2 regions of the Bradyrhizobium amphicarpaeae genome follow, and region 2 is predicted to be linked to the other one. Evidence: predicted binding sites of a transcription regulator. Region 2 holds the regulator's gene; the other holds the start of a gene.
The links. The regulator PhoB, encoded in region 2, activates phosphate uptake and scavenging genes when phosphate is short. The targets are predictions, from matches to a motif close to TGTCATNNANCTGTCAT.
Positions count from the first base shown of each region.

Region 1 (3,203 bases), 150 kb from region 2:
CGGCGAGCTGCTGCTCGGGAAGGATCGAAACCGCTGTTGTCATCGGCCTGAGATGGGTTCCGTCAAAGAAAGAGCCGGGTCCATCGACCCGGCTCCAGGTGCCTCGTCCCCGAAACTCAGGACGCCTTCTTCTTACGCAACGCGTCGACGAACTTGATCAGCTCGATCGTGCCATCCCAGTCCTTGGTGGTGGCGGGATGAAAGCCCTTCTTCTGGCCGTCGGAGAGGCGGTCGAACGCGGCCTTGTCCTTGGCCGGGGCGTCGAAGAACGCCTTGGCGATCGCAGCCTTGGCCTCTTCCGGCAGGTCGGCATTGTAGGCATAGGGGCCGTTGATGATCGGCGCCGACTTGTGGATGATGCGGAAGTCGTCCTTCTTCATCGCCGAGCCGTCGGTATTCTTCAGCATGCCCTTGGTCAGCATCTGCGCCAGCGTGGAATCGTCCTCGCTGGTCCACTGGTTGGCGGCAACGTCGACCGTTCCCTGCGACAGCGCCAGCATCGCGTTCTCGTGGCTGCCGGTGAAGACGACCTTGCCGAAATAGCCCTCGGCATCGTGGATGCCCATCTTGTCGAGCTCGAAGCGCGGCACGTTGTTGCCGGAGGTCGAATTCGGGTCAACCAGGCCGAGGTTCTTGCCCTTGAGGTCGTCGACCTTCTTGTAGGCGCTGCTCGCCTTAACGAAGAACACCGAGTAATAGCCGGTCGAGCCGTCGGCGTTGATGTCGTTGGCGAAGGCGTCGGTCTTGACGCCGGTCAGGCGGGCGCGTGCGAACGAGGCCGAGCCGTAGCTGGCGATATGGATGTTGCCGGCACGCTGGCCCTCGATGACCGCGGCGTAGTCGTTGGCGATGCGCAGCGTGACCTTCACGCCCAGTTCCTTGGAGAGATAGCTCACGAACGGCGCCCAGCGCTCGGTGACGCCGGAGGCGTTCTCGGCCGGCACGACGGCGAACGTCAGCTCGGGATATTTCGTCTTCCAATCTTCGGCGAAAGCGGACGACGTGAACGCGAGCGCGGCAGCGCCGGCAAGAATTAATCTGCGAGTGATCATGATACCCTCTTCATCGGTTGGGGTCGGTTGACGCAAAACTGCAACTCAACAGGTGGCGGACTCAGGCGGCGGCCGCCGTTCCAAGCGCGGGAATGCCCTCGGGCGCCGGCACCGGCGCACCGCCCATGATTTCGGCGGCTTCGAGGTCGTAGAGCTCGCGCGCGACATGATCGGTCAACTCGGCCGGCGCGCCGTCGAACACCACGCGGCCCTGCGCCATGCCGATCAGGCGGTCGCAATAGCTGCGGGCGAGATCGAGCGAATGCAGGTTGCAAAGCACGGTGATGCCGAAATGCTTGTTGATGCGCAGCAGCGCATCCATCACGATCTTGGTGTTGCGCGGATCGAGCGATGCGATCGGCTCGTCCGCGAGGATGATGTCGGGCTGCTGTACCAGCGCACGCGCGATCGCGACGCGCTGCTGCTGGCCACCGGAGAGCTGATCGGCGCGCTGGGCCGCGAGCGATGCGATATCGAACTGTTCGAGCGCCGACATCGCCAGCGCCTTGTCCTGCTCGGGCCAGGCCTGCGACAGCGAGCGCCAGGCCGGCATCGTCGCAAGGCGCCCCATCAGGACGTTGGTGAGGACATCGAGCCGGCCGACCAGGTTGAACTGCTGGAAGATCATGGCCGAGCGCGCCCGCCACTGCCGCAACTGCTTGCCGCGCAGCGCGGTGACGTCGACGCCGTCGAACAGGATGCGGCCCTGCGTCGGCGTCGCGAGACGATTGATGGTTCGCAGCAGCGTCGACTTGCCGGCGCCGGACCGTCCGATCACACCGACGAAGCCGCCGGGGGAAACTTGAAACGAGGCGTCGTCCACCGCGGCTTTTGCGCCGAAGCGACACGTCAGACCTTCCACCACCAGCATGCAGGACTCCAGATTAGCTGGGGTTCACCGCTAACGCCCACGCTTGACACTTGTGTGACACCGGCGTTGCAGTGCGGCGATCCTACACACCTCATCCCCTGTCATCGTCATGTCATGACATCGTCATCAAGCCGCTCGAAGAGGAACGCCCGCCCTCGCGCCTCGGATGCAACATGGCCGCCAAAATTCTCTCGATCCAGCCGACCATCGACCCCTCCGCCAAGCTGCACGAGACCAGGCTCGGCGCCTATACCGAGGTCGGCGCCCGCACCATTCTGCAAGATGTCGCGATGGGCGATTACTCCTATGTCGTGAACGATTCCCAGATCACCTACACCACCATCGGCAAGTTCTGCTCGATCGCGGCGATGACGCGCATCAATCCCGGCAATCATCCGATGCACCGCGCCACCCAGGCGCATTTCACCTATCGCTCCAGCGCCTATTTCGAAGGCGAGAGCGACGACGCCGCGTTCTTCGACTGGCGGCGCCAGCATCACATCCATATCGGCCACGACGTCTGGATCGGGCACGGTGCGATCGTGCTGCCGGGCCGCAACATCGGCACCGGCGCAGTGATCGCGGCTGGCGCCATCGTCACCAAGGACGTGCCCGCCTACACCATCGTCGCCGGCAATCCGGCTCGCATCGTACGGCGGCGGTTCTCGGAAGAGATCGCCGGGCGGCTCGCGAAGCTCGCCTGGTGGGATTGGGATCACGACAAATTGCGCGAAGCGCTGCCCGATTTCCGTAAGCTCGGGATTGAAGATTTTCTTGCGACATACGAAGCACGGACAAATCCCTCAACCAGCAAACGAAGCGCGGTCGCGTGACAGACATTTTCCTGGAAGGCGGTCGGGCCCTGATCGGCGCCGAACTCGCCGAAACCTCGCTCCTCGTCTCCGGAACGGACATTGCAGAGATTGGTGGCTCTCGTGGCCGGTCGCGCCTCGCGATCGATGCCCGCGACCTGCTGGTGCTGCCCGGCATCGTCGATCTGCACGGCGATGCCTTCGAACGGCAGATGATGCCGCGCGCCGGCGTCGACTTCCCGATCGACGTCGCGCTCGCCGACAGCGACCGCCAGGCGATCAGCAACGGCATCACCACGGTATTTCACGCCACGACCTGTTCGTGGGAGCCGGGCCTGCGCAGCAGCGACAATGCGCGCGGCCTGATGGAAGCGATCGAGCGGCAGCGTCCGCAATTCGCCGCCGACACCCGCTTTCATCTGCGGCACGAGACCTACAATCTCGAGGCAGAAGACGAGATCAGCCTGT
Region 1 covers NZ_CP029426.2:6,584,172-6,587,374, forward strand. Annotated here, with positions in the region: gene phnE (phosphonate ABC transporter, permease protein PhnE) at 1-43, opposite strand, end outside; gene phnD (phosphonate ABC transporter substrate-binding protein) at 117-1,052, opposite strand; gene phnC (phosphonate ABC transporter ATP-binding protein) at 1,114-1,923, opposite strand; gene CIT40_RS30920 (transferase hexapeptide repeat family protein) at 2,097-2,756, shown strand; gene CIT40_RS30925 (alpha-D-ribose 1-methylphosphonate 5-triphosphate diphosphatase) at 2,753-3,203, shown strand, end outside.
Region 1: the regulator PhoB is predicted to act here: its motif matches at 2,034-2,050, upstream of phnC (phosphonate ABC transporter ATP-binding protein).

Region 2 (3,203 bases):
CGCGTCACGGCGTTCATCGGCCCGTCGGGCTGCGGCAAGTCCACCCTGCTGCGCATCTTCAACCGGATGTACGACCTCTATCCGGGCCAGCGCGCCACCGGCCAGCTGATGCTGGACCAGACCAACATCCTCGACCCCAAGCTCGACCTCAATCTGCTGCGCGCCCGGGTCGGCATGGTGTTCCAGAAGCCGACGCCGTTCCCGATGACGATCTACGAGAACATCGCTTTCGGCATCCGCCTCTACGAGAAGATCTCGAAGTCCGAGATGGACGACCGCGTCGAGAAGGCGCTGCGCGGCGGCGCGCTGTGGAACGAGGTCAAGGACAAGCTCAACGCCTCCGGCCTGTCGCTCTCGGGCGGCCAGCAGCAGCGCCTGTGCATTGCCCGCACCGTCGCGGTGCGCCCCGAGGTGATCCTGTTCGACGAACCCTGCTCGGCGCTCGACCCGATCTCGACCGCCAAGGTCGAGGAGCTGATCCAGGAACTGTCCGAGAACTACACGATCGCGATCGTCACCCACAACATGCAGCAGGCCGCGCGCGTCTCCGACAAGACCGCCTTCATGTATCTCGGCGAGCTGATCGAGTTCGACGACACCAGCAAGATATTCACGTCGCCGACCGACCGGCGCACGCAGGACTACATCACCGGCCGGTTCGGCTGAGGAGACGGAACATGGGTACCGAACATACCGCAAAGGCCTTCGACACCGACCTCCAGGAGCTCACGCGCCTGGTCGCCGAGATGGGCGGCATCGCCGAGCGCATGATCGTCGATTCGGTCGATGCGCTGATCCGCCGCGACGTCGCGCTCGGCCAGCGCGTCGTCGCCATCGACGCCGATCTCGACGCGCTGCAGAAGCGCATCGAGGAACGCGCCGTGCTCACCATCGCCCGCCGCCAGCCGATGGCGGTGGATTTGCGCGAGATCGTCGGCGCGATGCGCGTCGCGACCGACCTCGAGCGGATCGGCGACCTCGCCAAGAACATGGGCAAGCGCGTGGCCGCGCTCGAGACCGACTTCCATCCGCTCAAACTGTTCCGCGGCCTCGAGCACATGACCGACCTCGTGCAGCAGCAGGTCAAGTCGGTGCTGGACGCCTATGCCGCGCACGATCTGCCGGCGGCGATGGCGGTGTGGAAGGGCGACGAGGAGGTCGACGCGATCTGCACCTCGCTGTTCCGCGAGCTCCTCACCTACATGATGGAGGATCCGCGCAACATCTCGTTCTGCATCCACCTCATGTTCTGCGCCAAGAACATCGAGCGGATCGGCGACCACGCCACCAACATCGCCGAGACCGTGTTCTACATGATCGAGGGCCAGGCGATCACCGACAAGCGGCCGAAGGGCGACATGACCACCTTCGCCACGACGATCCCGAATACCTGAAGACTTTAAGGAGCGACGACACCATGGGCGCACGCATTATGGTGGTTGAGGACGAGGAAGCTCTCACCGAGCTGCTTCGCTACAACCTCGAAGGCGACGGCTATGACGTCGAGACGGTCATGCGCGGCGACGACGCCGACACCCGCCTCAAGGAGCACATCCCCGATTTGATCGTGCTCGACTGGATGCTGCCGGGCCTGTCGGGCATCGAGCTGTGCCGGCGCCTGCGCACCCGGCCCGAGACCAAGCAGCTGCCGATCATCATGCTCACCGCGCGCGGCGAGGAGAGCGAGCGGGTGCGGGGCCTTGCGACCGGCGCCGACGACTACATCGTCAAGCCGTTCTCGGTGCCGGAGCTGTTGGCGCGCGTGAAGGGCCTGCTGCGGCGCGCCAGCCCCGAGCGGCTCGCGACCGTGCTGGCCTATGGCGACATCGAGCTCGACCGCGACAAGCGCCGCGTGGCGCGCTCGGGCCGGCCGATCGATCTCGGCCCGACCGAATATCGCCTGCTGGAATTCTTCCTGGAGCATCCCGGCCGCGTGTTCTCGCGCGAGCAGCTGCTCGACAGCGTCTGGGGCCGCGACATCTACATCGACGAGCGCACCGTCGACGTCCATATCGGCCGCCTGCGCAAGCTGCTCAATCTCGGCCGCGAGCAGGACCCGATCCGCACCGTCCGTGGCGCCGGCTACGCGCTGGACGATCGCTTCGCCAAGGCGGAGCAGGCGTAGGGGCTGCGTGCGTTGGGTTTGGCGGACTGCCGCCACACCCTCAGTGTCGTCCCTGCGAATGCAGGGACCCATAGCCACAGGGTGTGGTTTGTCGAAAATTCAGGAGTGATCGTCCCGCGCAATATCAGCGTCCGGGATTATGGGTCCCTGCGTTGGCAGGGACGACATCCGATGTGGTGAGCCGCCTTCGCGCGACGACCAAAAAGCGTGCTGATAATCCTACCGCGGTCCCGGCTTCGGTGCCGCACGGCGCCGGTCCGCCGCCGGCTGATACGCCACGCGCGAATGCTGGGCGCAATAGGGCAGGCCGGACAGCGCCTTGCCACCGCAGAAGAAGAAGTCCGGGCTGGAGGGATCGCCGACCGGCCAGTGGCAGGTCGCCTCGTTCAGCTCCAGCAGCGACAGCCGCTGGCTCATCGGCACCACGTTGTCGTAGGTGACCGGCTCGGCCTCCACCTCGACCTCGAAGGCCTGGGCCAGCGCGGTGTTGCCGCGCGCGACGGGGCGGGTCACCCGCATCATGTGCTGGGCGGGGCGCGCCTTGCGCGGCCGGGGCGCTGCCGAGGACGGGCTCTTGGCGCGGCCGGACAGACCGAGCCGGTGCACTTTGCCGATCACGGCATTGCGGGTCACATTGCCGAGCTCAGCTGCGATCTGGCTGGCCGAAAGTCCGGCCTCCCAGAGCTTTTTCAGCTGCTCGACGCGATCATCGGACCAGGTCAAAACCGTCATTGCACCCTTTCCCTCGTCGCGCGGCTGCCGTCCTGGCGCCCATGCGGCGATTGCTAAGCCTCGAAAAACCCGTGCCGCCAGAATCCCTTAAGGCTCGCCGGGCGCGACTGACGCCCGAACGTTTACGCCGGTACATGAGGACTCTTGAGATCAGAACCACTGCACGAGATGTCGTATCTGACAATTCAAACGCTACAATATGGCGTGACTCCCGCGCAAGAGTCCGCCGACTCGCTTCCACATGTTCCGTGGTGAAAACCCGCAAAATCGGCACCGCAAGACTACGGATTCAACGTTTCCCGAGGCTTTCCGGGCGGCATTGACACCCGTCTTGCCAGGCATAAGA
Region 2 covers NZ_CP029426.2:6,734,990-6,738,192, reverse strand. Annotated here, with positions in the region: gene pstB (phosphate ABC transporter ATP-binding protein PstB) at 1-666, shown strand, start outside; gene phoU (phosphate signaling complex protein PhoU) at 678-1,394, shown strand; gene phoB (phosphate regulon transcriptional regulator PhoB) at 1,418-2,125, shown strand; gene CIT40_RS31635 (GcrA family cell cycle regulator) at 2,345-2,857, opposite strand.